Regions from separate parts of the Paenibacillus sp. JL3B1040 genome, predicted to be linked through region 3. Evidence: riboswitches for the same ligand, from Rfam matches in the RefSeq annotation. Region 3 holds a riboswitch; each other region holds the start of a gene.
What was found. A riboswitch is a leader RNA that binds a small molecule or an ion and turns the genes downstream of it on or off. The one in region 3 is predicted to bind cyclic di-AMP.
Positions count from the first base shown of each region.

Region 1 (7,983 bases), 1.9 Mb from region 3:
GCCCGCAATCCCGATCGCCGACAGCAAGCCGCCGATCGTGGTCGGAATCAAACAGACCAGCAGGGCGATCAAAATCGGCACTTCCAGTTGAACGTTCAGGTACTGCCCGAAGAACGGCAGCGTGACGACCACGATCAGGAAAATCAGGGTCAAACTGATCAGGACGGTGTTCAGCGCAATTTCGTTTGGCGTTTTTTGGCGTTTGGCTCCTTCCACGAGCGAAATCATCCGGTCCAGGAACGATTCCCCGGGATCGCTGGTGATCTTCACTTTGATCCGGTCGCTGATCACCTTCGTGCCGCCGGTCACGGAGCTGAAATCCCCGCCGGCTTCTTTGATGACCGGCGCCGATTCGCCGGTGATGGCGGATTCGTCGACAGAAGCCAGCCCCTCGATAACTTCCCCGTCGCCCGGAATCATTTCGCCCTGGGAGACTACGGCAATATCACCTTTGCGCAGTTCGGTGGAAGGAACCTGTTTCACTTGCTGGCCTACCAGCTTATTCGCCATAATCTCTTTTTTCGTTTTCTTGAGCGAGTCCGCCTGCGCTTTGCCGCGGCCCTCCGCCAGGGCCTCCGCGAAATTCGCGAACAAGACCGTAATCAGCAGAACCAGCGCAACCGTCAGGTTAAAGCCGCGGGACACGCCGCCTCCGAAAGCGTTCGGCACAAAGATCAGCAAGGTGGTGATCAGAAACCCGACTTCGACGACAAACATGATCGGGTTGCGAATCATGACCCTTGGATCGAGCTTAATAAATGATTGTTTCACGGCGCTCCGAACGATCTCTCCGGAAAGCATCGTTTTTTTCTTACTCATGCCCGTTCCTCTCCTTTATTCAACGCGCTAAGGCTTCAATGTGAGATACTCGGCGACCGGTCCCAGCACTAGCGCCGGGAAGAAGGTTAAGGCGCCTACGATCAGAATCGTGCCGACGAACACGCCCGCAAACAGTCCCGTATCCGTGCGGAACGTGCCGACCGTTTCCGGTACCGGCTTCTTCGCCGCAATCGATCCCGCCACCGCAAGCAGCGTCACGATCGAGAAATAGCGGCCGAGGAACATCACGATGCCGGTGGCGATATTCCAGAATGGCGTATTGTCGCCAAGCCCCTCGAACCCGGAGCCGTTGTTGGCCGCCGACGAAGTGAATTCGTACATCGCTTGGGTCAGGCCATGGAAACCGGGATTGGAGATCGTATCCGGATCGCTGGCCAGAGCCAAAGCGGTCGGAGCCAAAATCAGCAGCGGATGAATCAGCAGCGTCACGGCGAGCAGCTTGATCTCTCTGGCTTCCAGCTTCTTGCCGAGAAACTCCGGCGTCCTCCCTACCATCAGGCCCGACAGGAACACCGCGATCATCGCATACATCAAAACGTTCAGGAAACCGGCGCCCACACCGCCGAAAACCGTATTCAGCATCATGTTGGAAATCGCCACCAACCCGCCGAGCGGCGTCAGCGTATCATGCATCGTGTTGACGGCCCCGGTTTCGGATGCTGTTGTGACGGTGGCATATAACGCGGACTGGGCCATGCCGAAACGGACTTCCTTGCCCTCCATGCTGCCTTGGTCATGCTGGTTTCCCATGGCGTTCAACGCCGGGTTGCCGGCGCTTTCCGACGCCAGCGCGACGCCCAGCATCACGATAAACATCATCAGCATCGACACGAACAAAACGCGACCCTGTTTGGTGTTTCCAACCATTTTCCCATAGGTGAAAGGAAGGGATGTGGTGATGAGCATCATCAGCAAAATTTGCAGCAGGTTGCTGATTCCGCCCGGGTTTTCAAACGGATGGGCCGAGTTGACGCCGAAAAATCCGCCGCCGTTGTTCCCCAGCTCTTTGATCGACAGGAACGAAGCGACCGGTCCCCGGGCGATATGCTGCTCCGCCCCCTCCAGGGTATGGGCCACCGCGGACGGCTCGAGGGTTTGAGGAACTCCCGCAGCCACGAAAATCAAAGCCGATACCAAGGCGACAGGCAGAAAAATCCGCGTAATCGAACGGATCAAGTCGACGAAGAAATTGCCGAGCGGCTTGCCGGCCAGCCCGCGAATAAACGCGATGGCCGCAGCCAACGCCGAGGCCGGCGCCGTAAACATCAGGAATACGATCGCGATCATCTGCGAAAGATAGGACAGGCCGCTTTCCCCGCTATAATGCTGCAAATTCGTATTCGTCATAAAGCTGATCGCCGTATTGAAGGCCAGCGTCGGCTCCATGTTCGGCACTCCGCTTGGATTCAACGGCAGGAAATGCTGTACCCGGAAAATCATATAGACGATGAGAATCATCCCTGCATTACTGAGCACGATGGACAAGGCGTATTGTTTCCAGGTTTGATTTTCCTGGCGTATGCCGCTCATTTTGTAAATGACCTTTTCCAAAGGTCCAAACCACCGGTCCAAACCGTTATTGCTATAATCGAAAGCCTTCGCCAAATACAAACCCGCCGGTTTGGCGATGAGAACGACAAGCCCCAGCGTCACGATCATGGCGATCCAACTATAGATAGTCACGTCTTATCCCTCCGAACGACAACGTTTTTAAAATTTTTCCGGATGAAGCAGCGCATAACCCAGGTAAACGAACATCGCGGCAATCATGATACCAAGCACCCACATCATCGTTCTCCACTACCTTCCGAAATCGCTTTGGACGCCCACGAAACCAGACCAATCATCATCAAGGTTAAGAGGATCAAAATGCCCAACATATAAATATCCGTCATTGTCCGTATGCCCCTCCTTTTTTCTCTTTTTGCAAAATAAACGAGACGTCTTTCCCTTTCGTATAAATTACGAAGTCCGCTCCCAGCCCTTTGTAGACCGCGCCCGGGTTTATTCTTTGCGTGATGATGTAGATTGCCTTTGAAGTCCACGGGCGGCAGAATTGCAAATACCGGCAAGTCAATGTCAGCGATTCCTCGAAAATATACACGGGTCCGATGGAGATTTCCGGTACCATTTGATTTTTGCGCTTTGTTGTATCCACCAGAACGACATGCTCTATTCCCCGCTCCATAGCCTCTTTGCGGCTTTTGGAGTTGTTGACCATCAGCGCAAACGGGATGCCGCGGAATTTCATAGATTTGATAAAATCGGCGGCCAAGGCATTCGGGGCCGTCACAAGCGCATATTCGAGCTTGCACATCTCTGTTCTTTTCCTCCTAAACTCTCCTGAATTAGCCATCAAAAAAACTTCAGTTTGTGAAATTATTGTAAATTTCCTACTCTTTTGTTAATGTAAGCAATCCGCATTCTTTCATTAAAGAGCATAATAAAGCCACAGAGGATTTCCCTGTGGCCTATGATCACAAGCTCACCATCCTCTCTCCCAACGCTGACGAGGTTAGCTGTCGGATTCGGGCGGTGAGAGTCGCCCTACCCTTGCGGCAAGCGCTGCTGCCGCAAGGGATTCACCCCGGACCGTTCCGCCGACTCTCACATCGGCACCGGTCGTTTGGGTCCCCCGTTTTCCGGATCGGAAATTAAGCGATACAGAATGTTCTATTGGATTCATTTCATGAGACGAATATTACGCTTACGGCAAATCTTTGTAAAGCAAAGCCGAATGCAAAAAAGAGATGAAAAACAAATTGTTTCCGGCATGTTTAGCGTTTCAAAGGACAAAAGAATCCTTTCTCGACGATTTGCTCCCTCGCAGACCCTTACTTGAAGGTTTGCCTAAGGCTTGTCGTTCGAGCAATAATTAATCTCTTTGCCCTAGCTAAAGTACAAAATGCAATTGATTATTTCTGGGGATGGATTGAAAATAAAGAAGATTGAATGACGGTTCTGTCGCTTATGAGCGAAACAGAGCTAGAACAGCTCGGGCGGGAAATGCTGGAGGCGGAAAAGGATTCAACCCGTGTGTTGGATTACCAAGTCATCGGACCAAATTCCAAGAAAACACCCGCAAGGTTTCTCCTTTCCCCCAGCTACGCCTGCCTGTGGGGCGGCTATCCTCTGGTTATTTTAGTGCGCCTTTCCGATGTCGCGAAAATTCACGCGGAGGAGGAGGGCAAAACAGCGGTCACACATGGAGCAAAAAACACCACCTATCGCAGCTTTCATCTGCATACCATCCTCTTTTACTACAAGAACTCAGAGCAGGATGGGGACAACGGCATGGTTTTTTTTGACAAAGCGATTCGGGACAAGGTGTTTGAGATGCTTCAAACTCAGTGTTTTGGCGCAGCAAGGAACCCCGGATCTTAACCCTGCTTTCTGGCCGTTGTGATATCACAGCTTCTCCATGCCCGCCGAACAAAATGTATGATGCAGACATGGGTACAATCATCTTACACAAGGAGTTTTTCATATGAAGAAGGATCGAAACACCTCGCAGAATGGGGAGAACCCTGAAAACAGGACGGATTTTCAAGACTTGCTTACGCGTGCAAACGGCAATGATTTGCAGGCGCAGCATGAACTGGCTCTGTGTTATTATGCCGGTGACGGTACAAATCAGAATTATGAATATGCTGCCCATTGGTTTACCCGCGCTGCAAACATGGGACATATAATAGCGCAATACCATCTCGGAGTTTGTTATGAAAACGGCTTTGGTGTGGAGCAGGATTTACGGCATGCGGCAGAGCTTTACCGCGCAGGCGGCAAGAACGGCGATACGGAAGCTCGAGAGAACCTGTGTCGCATGGCGGAAAGCGGGTTTGTGTTCGCACAGCTCCAGATGGGGCGTGCATTGTATCATGGGCATACCGAGGAGGAGGACAAACAGCAGGAAAACGCCCAGGCTGCCCTATGGTTCCAGCGTGCGGCGGAGCAGGGAGATGCCGAAGCACAGTACCTGCTTGGGCGCCTGCATTATGAAACCGGCAAAGAGCCGGACAGCCTGCAAACGGCGGTGCAGTGGTTTGAAAAATCTGCCGAACAGAACCATTTGGAGGGGCTTCGGAATCTGGCCTTATGTTATGCCTTTGGGGACGGAGTGAAAAGCAGCAAAAGCAAATCACAGGAGCTTTACCGCCGTGCATTCCCCATTTGTTTGGAACTGGCCGAGCAGGGCGATTCGTCAGCAATTGCGTTGATGGCAAAATCTTATTGGCTTGGCCAAGGTGTAAAACGCGATTACGCCTTGGCTGCGCAATGGTATGAAAAATCTGCGGCATTCGGAAATTTAGAGGCCATGTGCCGCCTTGGCGAATTCTACGAACGCGGACAGGGCGTACCCAAGGATGCTGCAATCTCCGCAGAGTGGTACCGCAAGGCTGCAAACAGCGGCAGTCCATACGGACTATACAAGCTCGCATTTTTTTACGAAAAGGGCTGCGGTGTGGAACAGGATCTGGAGAAAGCCTATGCTCTCTATTGCACTGCCGCCGATTGGGGCAGCGGTGATGCCGAGGAAGCGCTGGGACGCCGGTTCGGGCACAAACCACGGTGGAAGATATTGGCGGAGGAACATGCGGAACAGAAGCAAAATCCCCGTCTGATGTCCAACGAGGAGGAGTACCGGGAGTATAGCCGCAGGCTTGAACGCTACAACTGGGACGATGGATTTACCTTTCCCCAGTCGTTGTTGAATGATTCCGGCTGCGATCTTGCTCTTGCGCTGAAGATTTTCTATCTGGCGGATGGCTACAGCTATTTGCATCGCTTTTTGGGCCAAGAGCCAGTTGGCTCGGAGCAGTGGCTGAAGTTTGTAGAAGCTCTGTACACAAGGATTTTGGAAAATCATTTTCCAGACACGGAAAGCCTCTTTCCCGGAGAAAAGCACTCTTGTGCGCTTCCCCTTTCCAAGGTGCAACGCTTTCGTTTGCGCAAGGCAGGCGTTCCTGCGGTGTTTCTGGAGAATTTATAACAGGCAGAGGGGGACGCATGGATAGATGGATCAAGATAACTGCAGGAGGCTTTTACAATTCGTTGGCTCCAAACGCGAATTTACCGAAAATCAAATGTACTTTTGCGCTTGCCGCAAAAAAAGATGAAGACCTCCCCCAAATAGGGCGGCCTTCGTGTGCGTATCAGCTAAATGTCGCCGATCGGCGTTGATCCGTGTTGCCAGTTCAATTCGCTGTCCTCCACAAAGCGCGAAGGCCAGCTCCGACCGTCGTCGCCCCAGTCGGCGAACGTGCGGACGGACTGGTAAAACGCCTCGATATGCTCGCCCGTCGGCTCCTTCAACACCCGGTCGATCAAGCGCAGGAAATCGTCGGGCCGGCGGGGCGCTTTCTCCAGCACCTTGAGGAACCATTTATGATACGGATACAGCATTTCATTATGCGTCAAGATCAGCCTTCCGCCGAATAAGACCAGGTTATTGACGGCATGCCGCAGCAAATAAAGGTTGTCATGCTTGAAGGCTTCGGCGGAATACCATTTCCACGCCTCCAGTTGGGCCAGGAAACGGGCGGCGTTCTCCTGCTTTCGTTCCGCGGGATACCGGACGATGTCCGCGAGCAGCTCCTCCAACCCCGCAACCCTTGAAAAGGCGACGATCGCGCCTTCAAAGGCAAAACGCGCCGGCTCGCTCCCCTTTTCGGCCACCTGCCGCATAAATTCGTAAGAGATATATTTTCCGTCCACATACCCCGACTCGTAGTCCGTCGATTCATTTTCCCAATACGTCGTTTCCCCGGTGCTTATTCGCCGAGCATAATCCTCCTCGGAAACCACGATCATCACGTCCACGTCCGAGGAGGCTTTCGCGAATCCGTGGGCGATGGAACCCGTAATCAGCAGCGCCAGGGTATCCTCCCGGGCAGCCAGCTTGTCGGTTAGCTTCTTGATCGATTTGGCATGATGCGGATACATCTTCATGAACGTTTCTCCTTTCCGTTCTCCGAGCGTCCGGTGCCGGTCAGGCCAGAACCCGGTCGCCCCGCGTATTCGGCTGCGAAATCACGAGGAACTCCAACTCCCCCGCCGATAGATTTAACACTTGGTGTGCCAGCTCCGGCTGGACTTCGATGCCTTCGTGGGGATGAAGCACATGCCGGGTCCCCTCGATTTCGATGTGCATGCAGCCGGACAAGACGAAGAAAAACTGCCTGGACTCATTGTGAAAATGCCGGCTCTCCCGGGTATCCGGGGGCATTTTTTCATGAATGATGCTGCAGTCTTCCCGGTCCATCAGCCGCCAGCCGTCGCAATTTCCGCCCCAAATGTAATGCTCCGCGTTGTTTTTGCTGATCATCCCGTCCCGATCCTCTCTTCGATAAATTGGCGCAGCCGCGTATCCTCCCAATCATACATCGCCAGCAGCGCTTCATACGGATCGCCGTCCAGCCGAAACACCGCGCCGAAAGCCGGCTCCGTCTTCAAGCCTTCCCGCTTGCGTTGTCTGACGGCCCTTGCGGCTTCCGGGCCCGCCAATTCCAGGATTCGCTGCTCGATGACCAGATGCCTGTAGGCGTTTTGCTCCGTCACCGGCTTCGGCTGGCCGAAGATCTCGAACGCAAAACCGTGAAACGTAAAGTTCGCGACCGTACGCAGGAGGCCGCCGACGGTTTTGCTGGAGCAGGCGTAATCCCGGCATGCCCCGAAATGGAGCTGCAGCTCCGCGGCAAACCGTTTGGCGTCATGGACCTCGCAGATGATGTCCAGGTCGCTTTCGGGCAAATCGATGCCCAGCGGAATCGTCCCGGCCAACACCGGATGATACGGAGCCAGCTTGTCGGCGATCCCGAGCTCCGCCATCGCCTCGTAAGCTTTACGTTGACGTTCGTTTCCTTCCAACAAGTACGTCATATCCAAGAAACGGTTCGTCATCGTCACGCCGCCTCCAAATCAATGGGTTTCGCCTTTTTTTACAATGATATATCGCAATCTATACTTCTTCGTGTTGTTTTGCTGAAAAACATCACTTGCATGGTATACCGTCCGGCTCGGCTGTTTCCCCCAAATCATGCCTTCCGCAGCAAATCGCCGATCCCAATAGGAGCTCAATTTTTCCACCTTCCTCACGATCTGCCGCTTCGCGGCTAAATTCCGGGCTTCGCCCGAAGCAATTGG
Region 1 covers NZ_CM169317.1:4,564,527-4,572,509, forward strand. The annotation lists gene kdpB (potassium-transporting ATPase subunit KdpB) at 1-819, opposite strand, end outside; gene kdpA (potassium-transporting ATPase subunit KdpA) at 847-2,499, opposite strand; gene kdpF (K(+)-transporting ATPase subunit F) at 2,551-2,631, opposite strand; gene ACZF99_RS20815 (hypothetical protein) at 2,732-3,157, opposite strand; cyclic di-AMP (ydaO/yuaA leader) riboswitch at 3,329-3,511, opposite strand; gene ACZF99_RS20820 (hypothetical protein) at 3,793-4,224, shown strand; gene ACZF99_RS20825 (DUF4274 domain-containing protein) at 4,328-5,830, shown strand; gene ACZF99_RS20830 (nucleotidyltransferase domain-containing protein) at 5,998-6,789, opposite strand; gene ACZF99_RS20835 (cupin domain-containing protein) at 6,830-7,165, opposite strand; gene ACZF99_RS20840 (DUF4269 domain-containing protein) at 7,162-7,740, opposite strand; gene ACZF99_RS20845 (class I SAM-dependent methyltransferase) at 7,953-7,983, opposite strand, start outside.
Region 1: another riboswitch for cyclic di-AMP. It lies ahead of ACZF99_RS20815 (hypothetical protein); the one in region 3 lies ahead of ehuB (ectoine/hydroxyectoine ABC transporter substrate-binding protein EhuB).

Region 2 (7,983 bases), 1.2 Mb from region 3:
CGGGGGATCCGCTGGATGTGCTGGCCAAAGTGGGCGGGCTTGAAATCGCCGGATTAACCGGCGTCATCCTGGGGGCCGCCGCCCGGCGCTGCCCGGTAGTGATCGACGGCTTCATTTCGACCGTCGCCGCTTTGCTGGCGGTTCGCCTGAAGCCGGTGGCGGCCGATTACCTGATTGCTTCGCACGTCTCCCACGAGCAGGGACACCGCGCCCTCCTGCAGGAGCTCGGCCTGAACCCGATGCTGGAGCTGGACATGCGGCTGGGCGAAGGCACGGGCGGCGTACTGGCGCTGCATCTTGTCGATGCGGCCTGCCGCATCATGGCCGAGATGGCGACATTCGAAAGCGCCGGCGTCGCGGATGGCGGGCATGGCGGGGAGACGGCGCGATGAAGATCCTGGTGACCGGCGGCGCCCGCAGCGGCAAAAGCACGTTTGCCGAACGCTGGGTGATGAAACAGGCGACGGCTGCGCATTATGTCGCAACGGCGCAAGCGTTTGACGACGAGATGCGGGCCCGCATTCATCTGCACCGACTCCAGCGGGAGCAAAGCGGGTTCGCTTGGACGACGCTCGAGGTGCCGCTCGGATTGGCCGAACTGCTGCAAGAGCTCGGCGAACGGCCGGTTGGGAAGGGAGGAGCGGAGGACGACGCTTGTCCGACCGTGCTGATCGACTGCTTGACCTTGTGGCTGTCGAACGTGCTGCTGGGCGCGGGAGAACGGCCGGGGGAAGCCGATGCCATCCTGGAGCGGGAGATCGAGCGGTTGGTTGCCGCGATCGAAGTCTTTCCCGGCACGCTGGCGCTGGTGACCAACGAGGTGGGCAGCGGCATCGTGCCCGAATATCCGCTGGGCCGGCAATACCGGGATTGGGCCGGCCTTATGAACCGCACGATGGCGGAGTTATCGGACCAGGTCTTTCTGGTCACCGCCGGAATTCCCATCGAGCTGAAGAGCCGGGAGTATCGCTTATGACCGAATCGAAACGCGATCCTTCTTCCCGGGCAGGCAAGCCCGGAGCTCTGCAGCCGATGCTGGCAGCCTTCCAGTTCCTGTCCCGCTTCCCGGTGCGGACCGAACTGGAGTTTACGCCGGACCTGCTGCGGCGCAGCATCGCCTACTATCCGCTAGTCGGGGCGGCGATCGGCGCCGCCGTCTTGGCGGGAGGCTGGCTTGCCGGCTGGCTGCTCCCTCCGCTTCCGGCAGCCGTGCTTGCGTTAATCCTCTGGGTCTGGCTAACCGGAGGGCTGCATCTGGACGGCTGGATGGATACGGCTGACGGGCTGCTGAGCTACCGGCCCCGCGAGAAGATGCTGGAGATTATGAAAGACAGCCGGGTTGGCGCCATGGGCGTGTTAGCCTGCGTTCTTTTGCTCCTGCTTAAGACATCGCTATTGGCATCCCTCTTCCAAGAGGACATGCTGTCGTTGGGGCTTGCTTTGCTGCTTGCTCCCCTGTGGAGTCGCTGGTTCATGACCCGGGCGATGCATCGATGGCCGAAAGCCCGGCAAGGCGAAGGGTTGGCCGCGCAGTTTCACGGCTTCGGCGAACGTGATGCTTGGAGCGGCACGATCATGGCGGTCACTTTATCCGTCGGGGTGCTGCTGTGCACGCTGCTTCTGTCGCTAGGGAGAGTTGATGAACCCGCCCTGCTGCGTTCGTTGCTGTATCTCGGTTTATCGCCGGTGCTGGCCTGGGCGGCGGGGACTTGGGCGGCGCGCCGGATCAGTGCCAAGCTGGGCGGCTTGACCGGGGATACGTACGGAGCGCTGGGCGAAGGATTGGAAGCCGTTTTGCTGCTGCTCGCCGTGCTGATTTTACGGTAATTAACCGGAATCCGAGTTAAGCGGACGGGACCGCAATCGATTTTGACGTCAGGTACATTCGGTGTTCCGACGCTTTGCACCATTATCCCGTTTGCTCAGGGCGCTAAGAAAACGGGCGAGCTTGAGGTTGAGCGCGCTTAGCCGAGGGAGGAAGGGATGATCGCTTCAAGATCGATGGAAGATGGAATAGGCTGCCTTCCGACCTTACCGAAAGGGATAATCGTGCAAAGCCGGCTGAAACCATATATTAACGACCCAGGATTCAGGATTCAGGATTCGGAAAGGAGCGGAACCTAGGTGAACAGACGTGATGACAAGTTTAAGGTTGATGCCGACGGCCCTGCCTCCGCTCCGCCGGGTGCCGTATTGATGATCCAAGGCACGGCATCGGACGTGGGCAAGAGCGTCATCGTGACGGCGTTATGCCGCATTTTTGCGCAGGACGGGCTTCGTCCGGCTCCGTTCAAATCGCAGAATATGGCCCTGAACTCCTATGTGACGGAGGACGGACGGGAAATCGGCCGTGCGCAAGGCGTCCAGGCGGAAGCTTGCGGCATCGCCGCCACCACCGACATGAATCCGGTACTGATTAAGCCGACCGGGGACATGCATTCGCAGATCGTCGTTCATGGGCGTCCATACCAACATCTCAGCGCGTCCAGTTATCGGGAGGAATTTCTGCCCCAAGCCAAGCCGCTGGTGATGGAAGCGCTCGGGAGACTCCGTGCGAAGCACGGTATCGTCGTCATGGAGGGGGCCGGGAGCCCGGCGGAAATCAACCTGAAGCAACGCGATATCGTCAACATGAATCTGGCCGAATGGGCGGACGCTCCGGTTATTCTAGCGGCTGATATTGATCGCGGCGGCGTGTTCGCCTTTCTCGTCGGCACGCTGGAGCTGCTGGAGCCGCAGGAACGGGCCCGGGTCAAAGGGTTCATCATCAACAAGTTCCGCGGCGACCTGTCCCTGCTGCAGCCCGGGCTGGATTGGCTGGAGCGGCGGACCGGCATTCCCGTTATGGGCGTGCTTCCATTTCTGCCGGATTTGGAGATTGAAGCGGAGGATTCCGTCATTCTGGATACCTACGCATCCGGCCCGGGGGTGGGGATCGAGAAGGAGCTGGACATTGCGGTCATACGTTACCCGCGCATATCCAATTTTACCGATTTTGATCCTTTGGCCGCCGAACCGGACGTGTCGCTCCGTTACGTGAGCAAGCGATCGGAGCTCGGGCGCCCGGATGCCGTGATTTTGCCGGGGACGAAGGATACGATCGGGGATTTGGAATACCTGCGGAGGCAAGGGCTGGAGGGAGCCATTCGCAGCCTGATCGAGGAGGAAACGCACATCCAGCTTGTCGGCATCTGCGGCGGTTACCAAATGTTGGGGGAAGAATTGCACGATCCCCAAGCGGTAGAAGCCGCCCAACCAAGGTCGGCGCTGGGTTTAGGCCTGTTGCCCTTGTCGACGACTTTTCTTCCGGGCAAGAAGACGCTCCGCGTGCATGGCCAAATCCAAGATGGCCAGCCCGTACCGCTGCATACCTCGGTCAGCCGGATGGCCATCGAAGGTTATGAGATCCATGCCGGTTCAACCCAGCGGCTTCGGGACATCAGCCCCCTGTTCCTGCTTCAAGCCGACGATCCGGGGGAAGATGGGGCAGCCGCACCGCATTCGGAAGGCGCAGCCCGCCCCGACGGGAGAGTGTTCGGAACGTACCTGCACGGGTTATTCCATAACGATGCCTGGCGCCGTGCCTGGCTGGACGGGCTGCGAGCCGGTAAAGGGCGGGAACCCTTGGGCTCCACCTTTACCTCTTCGTCGCGCAAGGAGGAAGCCTTTGATCGGCTGGCCGATCATGTCCGCAGCCATTTTCGGATGGACCTGATCTACCAAATTGCCGGAATTAGCCCGGATCCCGAGAGTTAAGCTTTGACAAATCGGGCGAATGTAAGGTAGCATAATAGTACGCTTAATTTTCGATGAGTAAGGTCGAAAAGCGGGGGAACCAATTTTTGGGGCGAATCGTTGCTGGTTTTACGTAGGGAACCATCTTTCCCGAGCCCGTCAGCTAACCTCGTTTGCAGTGGATGGGTCATGTTTATAATTTCAGTCATCAACCAATGACCCTGTCGTTAGAGCGGGGTCTTTTTGTGTTCGTCAAGACCTTTGAGCCGAGCATTCGGCGGAGTACTCGCTTTCACTGCAAGGTTCCCTGCTTCTTCTTTGCGCATCGATCATTCTAAAGGAGGAGATGGTTATGGCAAATCCGAAGTATATCACCGATATCGCCAAGGTGAGCGAGTTGTCCGAACAGGAGCGGCGGGAATTGAAACCGATTACGGACAAATTCGTCTTTCGGGTAAATGATTACTACCTGAAGTTGATCGATTGGAACGATCCGGAGGACCCGATCCGCAAGCTGGTGATTCCGAATACGGGGGAACTGAAGGAATACGGGCGTTGGGATGCTTCCGACGAGGCCGTCAACTACGCGGTTCCCGGCTGCCAGCACAAATACCGGACGACCGCGCTGCTGATCGTATCCGAGGTTTGCGGTTCCTATTGCCGCTATTGCTTCCGCAAACGGCTGTTCCGCAACGATGTGAAGGAGGCCATGTCGGACGTGACCCCCGGCATCGAGTACATTGCTCAGCATCCGGAGATCAACAACGTCTTGCTGACCGGCGGCGACAGCTTAATTCTGGCCACGAAAAAGCTTCGTTCCATTCTTGAACAGCTGCGGGCGATCGAACATGTGAAAATCATCCGGCTCGGCTCCAAAATCCCTGTCTTCAATCCGATGCGCATCTACGAGGATCCGGAGCTGCTGGATCTGATCAGAGAATTCTCCACCGTAGATCAACGCATTTATGTCATGGCGCATATCAATCATCCGCGCGAAATAACCCCCGAGGCGAAACGAGGCTTTCAGGCCTTGCACGACGCCGGGGCGATCGTGGTCAATCAAACGCCGATTCTCAAAGGCATCAACGACGATGCGGCCGTGCTTGGCGAATTGCTGGACCGGTTATCCTGGGCCGGCGTCACCCCTTACTACTTCTTTATCAACCGGCCGGTTGCCGGAAATGCCGATTTCGTCATTCCTCTCAAACGTGCGTATCAGCTGGTTGAGGAAGCGAAAGCCCGCACATCGGGGCTTGGCAAGCGCGTACGCCTGTCGATGAGCCATTCGTCGGGGAAGATCGAAATCTTGGCGATCGAAGACGGTCAGGCTTATCTCAAATATCATCAGTCACGGGATAATGAATACGGTAAATTCATGATCTTGCCTTGCCCGGACGAGGCGGCCTGGTTCGATGATCTGCCGGGCAACGAGGCCTATTGGAAGCAGCCGGAGAAGCAGCCGGACGAAGCTGTTTCCGCGAACGAAATGTCCTTTACCGGTTAAAAACAAACGTACCCTGACCGCCGGCCCCCGCATAAGGGGGGGAAGGCAGTCAGGGTACGTTATTTTTTCAGTTCGGTGCGGCCTGCTGCGGTCTAAATCCGGAATTTCGCCATCGATTCCTGCAGCGACAGCGCTTGCTCGTGCAGCGAACGCACCGTACGGGCGTGGCTTTCCATTTCGCTGAGCTGCTGCTGCGAATAGTTGGCGATTTGCTCCATATTGGCCAGGGATTTGGCGGTAATGTTGGCCGACTCTTCGACGGAAGCGGTCACTTCCTCGGTACCGGCGGACACCTCCTGTGTCGAAGCCGAGACGGATTGTATCGTCAAGTTGACGTTCTGAATGAGCTCCGTCAATTGTTCGAACGCTTGGCCGGCTTGTTTCACCCGCTCAGTTCCGGAGACGATTTCCTCGCTAGCCCGCTGCATCGCGCTGACGGAGTTTTCCGATTCCTCCCGGATGCCGAGCAGATTCTCGCCAATCTCTTCCATCGCCAAGCGGGATTGCTCGGCCAGCTTGCGGACTTCCTCGGCGACGACGGCGAACCCTTTGCCGTGCTCGCCGGCCCGTGCGGCTTCGATCGCCGCGTTCAGCGCTAAGATATTGATCTGTTTCGTAATTTCCGTAATGGTTCCTACGACGCTCGAAATCGATTCCGAGCGGTCGTTCAACGTGCGAATATGCTCGAGTGTCCGGTGGGCCGCCTCCTCCACCTGCTGCATTTGCATGACGGCCGTCTGCGCCAACGTATTCCCGGTACCGGCCTCCTCGGCGGCCTGTCCGATCCGCTCGGTCACTTCGGCGGACGAGGCGGCGATGTGCTGCACACCCTGTGAGATTTCTTCCATCGCCCGCGCGTTCTCGGCTGCGGCTGACGCGATTGTCATGCTGCCGGCTTCGATTTCCCGAGTGGCTGCGCCCGAACGGGAGATCAGTTCCTCAAACGTCGTCACCGATCGGGACAAGCCTTCGGAGCCGCCTACGACCGCCTGGGACGTTTCCATCACGGCGGCGAACATGTCCTTGAGCTGATGGGTCATCGTCCGGAAGCTGCCGGCCAGTTGGGCTACCTCGTCGTGTCCCTTCACTTCGATCGTTTGGCGGAAATCGCCGCCGGCCATCTTTTGCGTGACCGCCACCAGCTTTTGGATCGGTTTCGTGATCCGCGCACTGACGAAGTACGCCGCCGCCATGCCCGCAACAATGACGAGCAGGGTGATTCCGATACATATGTACAAAATTTCGTCCTTCTTCTTATCGATGAAGGTGGCGTCAAGGCCAATGGCCAACATGGCTTTGCTGCCGGGAATCGCGATATAAGCCGTTTTGTGCGAGCCGAACCGGTCGGAATACAGCTCGCTGATATGTACCCCGCCTTTTGACGCCTCAGTCATTGCCGGTTGAATCTCCAGCTTGTCGCCAGGTTTCATGCCGGAATTCTCGTTGGTCGCCAAAACGGTAGCGTCGTCTTCCTGAATCTGAAGCAGATAAGCGGTGTTCAAGTTAAAGTCCTTAGCGCTTTTCGTCAAATAGGACTCCACCGCAAAACGCGAATTATCTTTGCCGCTGAGCAATTGCAGCGATTGGGTCGTATCCAGCCGTTTGAAAATGTCCTGGGTACTGGTTTGCAGAACCTTGTCGAACTGCGGCAGAACATTTTGATTCACGATCCCCATAGAGATGTTATAAAAGCTGACGCTGAACAAGAGTGAAGATACGACAATGATCACCGCATAAGTACTCATTAGCCTGCGGCTGATGGAGCGATTAATGACCTTAAACACGAAAATCCTCTCCGTTCCCCTTAAATAGTGGATTTATATCGATGCATTTGGTCGAACCTGCGGTCTCTCTTTTTTAACCAATGGTTCATAAGATTCATTTTATAGGAAAAAACGTCCTTTGAAAATGAAAAAGTCGTACATTTTTTGGTTTTCGCATGAATTTTCATGCAATTGTACCTAAATCTATCGGAAATGGTTAAAAAAAGAGCCCTGCCGCTCGTTCCGGGGCTCAAGGCTCTTCAAGATATAATGTGACTCGTAATGTCAGATATAAGTCAACTGTTTCGGGAAAGAGGTAAGGACTTCCACACCGCTTGCCGTCACGAGAACATCGTCTTCAATGCGGACCCCTCCGACCCCCGGCACATAAACGCCTGGTTCGACGGTAAATACGTGACCTTCCGCCAGCAAAAATTCGTTCTCCCCATGGACGGACGGGAACTCGTGCACATCGATCCCAAGGCCGTGGCCGAGCCGGTGGATAAAATAGGGGCCGTAACCGGCGGCTTCGATAACCTCGCGGGCGGCGCGGTCAATGGAGGCAAAAGTGACGCCCGGTTTGATGGTAGCGATCGCCGCTTCGTTGGCGGCCAGAACGGTTTCGTAAATCCGGACCTGTTCGTCGGAGAGTTCGCCGACCCCGAAGGTGCGGGTGATATCCGAAGCGTAGCCGTCCGCATAAACGCCGATGTCAAACATGAGCAGGTCGCCGCGGCGGATCAACCGATCGCCGGGAACCCCGTGCGGCAGGGCCGTTTTCTCGCCGGACAACACCATGGAATCAAAGGAAGGACCGTCCGCGCCCAGCTTGCGGATCTGGTATTCGACTTCCGCGACGAGTTCGCTTTCACTCACGCCTTCCTTGGCTTTTCGCAGCGATTCGCGAAGGACCCGTTCGATCAAACGCACCGCATGCTTGATTTTCCCGACCTCTTCCGAGCTTTTGCGAACCCGCATATC
Region 2 covers NZ_CM169317.1:1,481,796-1,489,778, forward strand. The annotation lists gene cobT (nicotinate-nucleotide--dimethylbenzimidazole phosphoribosyltransferase) at 1-392, shown strand, start outside; gene cobU (bifunctional adenosylcobinamide kinase/adenosylcobinamide-phosphate guanylyltransferase) at 389-976, shown strand; gene cobS (adenosylcobinamide-GDP ribazoletransferase) at 973-1,827, shown strand; gene ACZF99_RS06515 (cobyric acid synthase) at 2,197-3,756, shown strand; cyclic di-AMP (ydaO/yuaA leader) riboswitch at 3,787-3,928, shown strand; gene ACZF99_RS06520 (KamA family radical SAM protein) at 4,088-5,239, shown strand; gene ACZF99_RS06525 (methyl-accepting chemotaxis protein) at 5,332-7,023, opposite strand; gene ACZF99_RS06530 (M24 family metallopeptidase) at 7,288-7,983, opposite strand, start outside.
Region 2: another riboswitch for cyclic di-AMP. It lies ahead of ACZF99_RS06520 (KamA family radical SAM protein); the one in region 3 lies ahead of ehuB (ectoine/hydroxyectoine ABC transporter substrate-binding protein EhuB).

Region 3 (7,983 bases):
ATCGCGTTGAAATGGCTTAGCGAACTAGGAGATTACGAGGAAATTTCTTATGGGAGGCTGCTGGCCATGGCCAACCGATTGGCCGGCGGATTAAGCCAATTGGGCTTGCACCCGGGCGACCGCGTGCTGGTAATGATGCCCCGGCATATTATGGCTTACGCGATTTATCTCGCTTGCTTGAAGCTGGGAGTGACGATCATTCCCTCTTCGGAAATGCTGCGGGCCAAGGATTTGGCATACCGATTGCGGCATTCCGAAGCGCGCGCGGTCGTCGTGTGGCATGACGTGACGGCGGAGGTCGACCAAATCGGAGATGATTTGCCGGCGCTGGACTTCCGTTTGCTGGTTGGTTCCGACACCTCGGAGGAATCGTTCAGTCATAAAGGCTGGACCCCGGTCGAATCGCTGATGGACGGTCAGCCGGAGACGTTTGATGCCGTCAAGACGCATCGCGACGATCTGGCCGTGTTGGCTTATACCTCCGGTACGACCGGGAATCCCAAAGGCGTGATGCACAGTCATGGCTGGGGGTACGCGCATTTGCGAATCACCCGATCGTGGCTGGACATTCGGGAGAACGATCTCGTATGGGCTACGGCGGCGCCGGGCTGGCAAAAGTGGATATGGAGCCCGTTTCTGTCGGTTCTGGGCAACGGGGGGACCGGCTTCGTGTACCATGGCTCTTTTCAGGCCCGGCGGTATTTGGAGCTGATCAAGCAATACGGCATCCAGGTGCTGTGCTGTACGCCAACGGAATATCGAATTATGTCGAAGATCGACGGTCTGAATCGATATGATTTATCGGGACTGCGCAGTGCCGTTTCGGCGGGCGAACCGTTAAACCAAGAAGTGATCCGCAAGTTCAAGAGCGTGTTTGACATTACGATCCGGGATGGATACGGGCAAACGGAAAGTACCCTCTTGATTGGAAATCTTAAGGATACGCCGTTGCGGCTTGGTTCGATGGGCAAGGCGATCTCGCCCGGCGTGGCGGAAATTGTCGACGAAGAAGGTACACCGTTGCCTGCCGGCGTTGTGGGGAACATTGCCGTCCATATCGACATGCCTGCCTTATTTCAATCGTATTATTTGGATCCCGAACGGAAGGAGCAAAATGTCCGCAGTTCTTATTTTATGACCGGGGATCGGGCTCGAAAAGACGAGGAAGGGTATTTCTGGTACGAGGGACGCGGGGACGACATCATTATCAGCTCCGGCTATACGATCGGACCGTTCGAGGTTGAAGAGGCGCTGATGAAGCACGACGCCGTCAAGGAATGCGCGGCGGTAGCCAGTCCGGACGAGCTGCGCGGCCATATCGTCAAAGCGTTCGTGGTGTTGAAAGAAGGCATTCGTGGCAGCGATGAGCTGGTTAAAGAGCTACAAGCCCATGTCAAAGCGTGGACCGCGCCTTACAAGTATCCGCGTCAAATCGAATTTATCGACGACTTGCCGAAAACCAACACCGGCAAAATCCGCCGGTTGGAGCTGCGGGAACGGGAAGAGCGGGCATATCGCCAATAGCTAAAGCCTCGTGTATGATTTCATGTTTTTCATCGCATCCTAAGCCCATTATCGCTAGAGGAGGCTGAACATGGAAAACCCGTTTTCCAGCATGCAATCGCAAAATCCGATCTCACTCGCGCAGCAGTCGGTCAAAAAAGCGCATCGCGCGGTAACCCAGGCTCAATCGCACCCCAGCGAGGAAACGGTGGAGGGCGCCCGCAACGCCATCGAAAAAGCGGAAAACGCCATCGTCCAGGCCGACGGCCGGATGAATACCGAGCCGATGGAACGGGCCAAGGAGGATTTGGCCGAAGATCAGGCGGCTTTGGCGGAAGCGGAGAATCAATTGAATTCTTGAATATGAACGCATGGCGAAAGCCGGCAGCGACTTACGAATCGGTTCGTGAATCGCTTGCCGGCTTCTTTGCCTCCGAGCCTAGAAGGATTAAACGGAGACCGGATTGCAGCATTTGCTGGATTTGGCCATCGCCTCGTTAAACAGCTTGACGGATCGGAGAACGGTATCTTTTTCAAACTCGCTCATATAGGAAAAGACCTCATCCAAGTATTCATTCATCTGCACGTCGATCGTCGTAGCGATGTATTTGCCTTCGGTAGTCAGCGATAACGTTTGAACTCGGCGGTCGTCGGGATCGGCCGTTTTCTCCACCAAGTTCAGCTTGATCAGCGCCTGGATCTGCCGGCTGAACGTCGTAATATCGGTACCCAGGGCGTCGGCAATTTGCTGCATGGACGGTTTGTCCCGCCGGTCGATTTCATAAAGGATATGACTTTGAACCAGAGAAATATCGCAACTGCCTACGCTGCAGCAATTCCGGTTTAACAATCCAAAACGGCGGGTCATGATTTGGAATAACTCGCGCGGATTTTCCATAGTGAACTCACCTCTTGCTTCATTTATAGCCCAATTGCTTGCAAGATGCAAGTTTTTTGCGATTTCCATCAATTGGTGGAGGATAAGGGGGACCGAGTCCGTTCAATACTAACTTGGACACGAAGCAAAAAAGGAGGGATGAGATGTTTTTTCATATAAAGGAGTTGCAATACAATGCCAAACCCGATAAACCCGATGCTGTATATGCCAAAAAGCTGCAGGAGGTATTAGGCGGCCAGTTCGGCGAGATTACGGTGATGATGCAGTACCTGTTCCAAGGATGGAATTGCCGTGGGGAACAAAAGTACCGCGATATGCTGCTGGATATCGGAACCGAAGAAATCGCACATGTCGAAATGTTGTCCATCATGATCGCTCAGTTGCTGGATAACGCACCCGTTCAGGATCAAGAGGAAGCAGCTAATAAGCCTATCTTGAATGCGGCGATGGGCGGAATGAACGTGGAGGATGCAATCGTGAAGACCGTGATGGCCGGGATGAATCCACAGCATGTCATCGTCTCCGGATTGGGTGCGACCCCGACGGATAGCGTAGGATACCCTTGGAACTCCCGTTACACCATAGCCAGCGGCAATTTGCTTGCCGATTTTCGGGCCAATCTGAATGCGGAGTCCCAAGGCCGTTTGCAGGTTTGCCGTTTGTACGAAATGACGGCGGATCGTGGCGTTCGTGACATGTTATCTTTTCTGATTGCCCGGGATACGATGCATCAAAATCAATGGATGGCCGCGATTGAAGAACTAGAGAAAAACCAGAAGCCGATTGTCCCTAGTACGTTCCCGCAGGGGTTGGAGAAACATCAAGTTTCTTACTCCTTCATGAACTTTTCTTCCGGGGAAGAAAGCAAGCAAGGACGCTGGGCACAAGGGACCAGCATGGATGGACAAGGCGAATTCGAGTATATTACCCATCCGGAAGCCATGGGGCAAAAGCCAGTATTGTTGCCGCCTCCATTATATGTACACGGAACACCTCCGACGTCCCATAATCCCGTTGACGTAAGGTAAATAACGATCCTAAAAGTAAGCGGGTTAACTCCATTCGAGATTAGAAAGGAACGATGGACAACATGAAAAATTGGGGAGCTCATGAATTTCTGGAAACGAACGAATTGCTTCGGAAATTGACTGCGGATATTGAGCTTCATGCGCTATTCGCCGGAATGACGAATGATCAGGCTTTTAGAACAATGCTGCAACGCCATATCCAAATGATGGATGGGGCTTATCACCAAGCGATCCGTTTAATGCAGTACAAAGGGGTGGACGTGTCTCCAAGCACCACCGCGGCTCGCCGGTTCAACCTTCAACAGACGCCCCATGTTGGTTTCCAGCACCCGCATTCGATTCCGGCTCCGTCCTTGAACGTCCAGCAGTTAAGCGATATGACCATGGCGACGCTAATTTTAAATTCTCACAAAACAGGCTCGGCGGTCGGTATGTTATGGGCGGCCGAATGCGTGGACCCGGATGTACGTGCACTCCACGTCATGTGCGCCAACAACTGCCAACAAATGGCATATGAAGCATTTCAGTTTATGAACGAACGCGGGTATTACGAGGTTCCGGCAATGCCGCAATCCGACGTATCGCGAATGGCGTCGCTTTATCAATACGGATCTCCGACAAGTTACGCAAACAACCCTGTTTGATCATTATTTTGAAAGTTAAAATGTGAAATTGCAGATAATGGGTTGACATTGTCTGGAATAGCCTTTACGATAAACACACGCTTAGTTTCCAGTTCATGGCTGGAAAGCGGGGGAACCAGTTTTTTGGGGCGAATCATTCTTTAACGATTGTAGGGTACCATCTTACCCGAGTCCGTCAGCTAACCTCGTCAGCAGTGGATGGGTCTAGTTTCACGCAACTTTACGCAAACTTCCAATGGCCCTTATATAAGGGCCGTTTTCTATTTTTTTGTGCGGACCCCTGCTGGCGGAGCTATGCTTTCCCCTAGGCGAGGGGTCTCTTTTTTGGACTCCGGATTGAAAAATGAAAGGGGGAGTCAGGCATTCGGAATAGAGTTTGAATTTAAACCTACTAAACCGATGAAAAAAATGAGAATGAAAGGCTGTGAATGGGGTTGAGAAAAGTATCATGGTTGTTAATTTCATTGCTTGTAACGGTCTCGCTAACCGCTTGTAATCCGGGACCAACCGCTAATTCGGGCAACGGGGGCACAAACACCGATTCCGAAGCTGAAGGGACGCTGGCCGAGGCAATTCGAACCGGGTCCATTACGGTTGGATTCGCGAATGAGAAACCCTATGCCTACAAAGACGCTAACGGAGAACTAACCGGCGAAGCGGTGGAAATCGCCCGGGTGATCCTCAAAAGGCTGGGCGTTAACGAGATGAAAGGCGAGTTGACCGAATTTGGCTCCTTAATCGCCGGGTTGCAGGCCAATCGATTCGATCTGATTACCGCGGGAATGTTCGTGAACCCGGAAAGGTGCGAGGCCGTATTGTTCGCCAACCCGGAGTATAGTATCGGCGAAGCGATTGCCGTAAAACAAGGGAATCCTCTTCGTCTTGGTAGCTATGAAGACATCGCGAATAATGAGAAGGCTCGCGTTGCCGTTATGACAGGCGCGGTGGAAATCGGATATCTGCAAAAATCCGGTGTCCCGGATGATCGGATTATTCAAGTTCCGGACCAGGCGTCTGCGATCAGCGCCCTCCAATCCGGACGCGTGGAGGCGATCACAATGACGGGGCCTTCGCTGCAAGCGATGCTTGAATCCGCCGGGGACAAGGACATCGAGAGGGTCAACGATTTTTCGCAACCGGTTATTGATGGACAAAGTGTACGCGGGTACGGCGCTACGGCGTTTCGTTTGGCAGACAAAGAATTTCAGGAAGCCTATAATGCGGAATTGACCAAGATGAAGGAATCGGGCGAACTGCTGGATATCCTGCAGCAATTCGGATTCACGGAGCAGGAATTACCCGGGGACATGACGGCTGCCGAGCTTTGCGGGGCATGATATGCCAGAGTCCTGGATCGACTTTATTCCCACCTTGCTGGAAGGAGCGAAAACCACCGTTACTGTCGCCTTGTTTGCGGCATTATTGGCGGTCATCGCCGCCTTCGTCTCGGGCTTGATGTGCTTATCCCGCCTTCGCCCGATTCGTTGGCTCTCCTCAATTTATGTGGAGGTTTTCCGAGGGACGTCCTTACTCGTTCAGTTGTTCTGGCTGTATTTTGCACTGCCATTCGCCGGTCTGGAGCTTCCCAAATTGCTCGCGGCCATATTAGCGGTGGGATTGAACTTTGGAGCTTACGGCTCTGAGGTTGTACGTAGCGCCATATTGGCCGTGCCGAAAGGCCAATGGGAAGCGTCGATTGTTTTAAACATGAAACCATGGCAAAGGATGACTCACATTATTTTGCCGCAGGCTGCATTAAGAATGCTTCCTCCCTTTGGCAATTTGCTTGTTGAATTAATCAAATCCACGTCACTGGTTTACTTCATCACTATGGCGGATCTCACTTACCAGGCAATGGTTCTCCGCAACAACTATATTTCCTGGACATCGGAGATTTTGTTCCTGCTGCTGCTTATGTATCTGGCGATCGCTTCTATCGTCTCCTTCGGCATCCGGATTTGGGAGCGCAAATGGTCCGAAGGGAGGATGTGACGGATGTGGGATTGGCAGTACGCCTTTGAAATCCTTCCGGAGCTTCTCGTTGCTCTCAGAATGACCATAGTAGCTACGCTTTTGGGATTCTTGACTGCATTGATCGGTGGATTGCTGCTGGCTCTCGCCATGCGTTCGAGATTTGTCGGGCTACGTATGGCGGCAAAGGGATTCAATGGATTTATCCGGAACACGCCGTTGTTGGTTCAGGTGTTCTTTATTTATTACAGCTTGCCGATGATGGCCGGCATTTCATTACCGGCTTTCTATGCCGGAATTCTAGGATTAGGGTTGCACTATAGTACTTATTTATCCGAGGTTTATCGCTCAGGAATTGATGCCGTTCCCAGAGGTCAATGGGAGGCGGCCGTAGCGCTGAATTATTCCAAGGTAGATACCTGGCGTTCGGTGATACTTCCGCAAGCTATTCCGCCAATCATTCCAGTTCTTGGGAATTACCTGATTGTGATGTTTAAGGAAACCCCGATCTTGTCCGCTATCACCTTGGTTGAATTGCTATTGACCGCGAAAAATATCGTTTCGGAATCCTTCCGGGTATTTGAACCTTATACACTGGTTGGCGTCTTGTTTCTGGCTATCAGCTATCCGTCCTCGCTATTCATTCGCCGATTGGAAAAAAGAATGAATCTCCAAAGGGGCAAATAACGAAGGGAGGTGGAAAAAATGTCTTTGCCGATGGTGAAGTACACGGGGGTTACGAAGACTTATGGCGAACGTCAGGTGCTTACCGGCATTGATTTGGACATCGCGGCAGGCGAAAAGGTAGCGGTCATCGGACCAAGCGGTTCAGGCAAAACGACGATGGGTCGTATGCTTGTGACTTTGGAGGAGCCTACGACCGGTACGATCGAAATTGACGGCGTCCATTTGTGGCATATGTCCAGGAAAGGTCGGCTCGTACGGGCTAATGAGAAGCATTTGCATGAGATGCGTGGAAATGTAGGCATGGTATTTCAACACTTTAATCTTTTTCCGCATCGGACAGTACTACAGAACGTGACTGAAGCTCCAAGGAGAGTGCTGAAGCTGTCAAAGGAAGAAGCTGAAGAGCGGGCAATCGGCATGCTCCGCAAGGTGGGATTGGATGAAAAATTGGCAGATTATCCGGCTCAATTGTCCGGCGGACAAAAACAGCGCGTGGCGATTGCCCGGGCGCTCGTGATGCGTCCCAAAGTGATGGTGTTTGATGAGGTGACTTCGGCGCTTGACCCAGAGTTGGTTGGTGAGGTGCTGGAGGTCATTCGGGAAATCGCCGATGAAGGGGAAATGGCAATGATGCTCATTACTCACGAGATGGACTTCGCTAGGGAGATCGCGGATCGTGTGCTCTTTTGCGCGGATGGGAACATCATAGAAGAAGGGCCGCCGGAGGCTATTTTTGAACATCCACAAACGGAACGGCTTCAATCGTTCTTAAAGCGATTCCGCTCTGCCGTGTATTCCATGGCGTGAAAAGGTAGGTGAGTCTACATGAACAATACGCTACGCAGTCTGATTATTCGCAAACCGGATCCAAACGATGCGAAAGGCGTTTATGAATTGATTCGCAGCTGTCAAACGCTTGATCTGAATTCTGCTTATGCTTACTTGGTATTATGCGATTATTTTAGAGATACTTGTGTGATTGCGGAGGATGGAGCGAATCTTGCCGGTTTTCTCTCGGCTTTTCGATCGCCGCTCCGCCCGGATTTGTTGTTCGTGTGGCAGGTAGCGGTAGCGGACACTCATCGAAGGCAGGGTATCGGTAAACGGATGCTATCCTACGTACTTTCGGAGAATACGGTTCCCCCGATTATTTATTTGGAAGCCACGATCTCCCAAAGCAATTTGGCGTCGTCCCGTTTGTTTACAGGGTTGGCCAGGGAACATTCCGCTCCGGTCGAGATCACATCCGGCT
Region 3 covers NZ_CM169317.1:2,703,757-2,711,739, forward strand. The annotation lists gene ACZF99_RS12100 (acetate--CoA ligase) at 1-1,524, shown strand, start outside; gene ACZF99_RS12105 (hypothetical protein) at 1,595-1,864, shown strand; gene ACZF99_RS12110 (MarR family winged helix-turn-helix transcriptional regulator) at 1,952-2,401, opposite strand; gene ACZF99_RS12115 (manganese catalase family protein) at 2,545-3,429, shown strand; gene ACZF99_RS12120 (spore coat protein) at 3,483-4,073, shown strand; cyclic di-AMP (ydaO/yuaA leader) riboswitch at 4,142-4,282, shown strand; gene ehuB (ectoine/hydroxyectoine ABC transporter substrate-binding protein EhuB) at 4,502-5,410, shown strand; gene ehuC (ectoine/hydroxyectoine ABC transporter permease subunit EhuC) at 5,412-6,065, shown strand; gene ehuD (ectoine/hydroxyectoine ABC transporter permease subunit EhuD) at 6,069-6,731, shown strand; gene ehuA (ectoine/hydroxyectoine ABC transporter ATP-binding protein EhuA) at 6,750-7,538, shown strand; gene ectA (diaminobutyrate acetyltransferase) at 7,557-7,983, shown strand, end outside.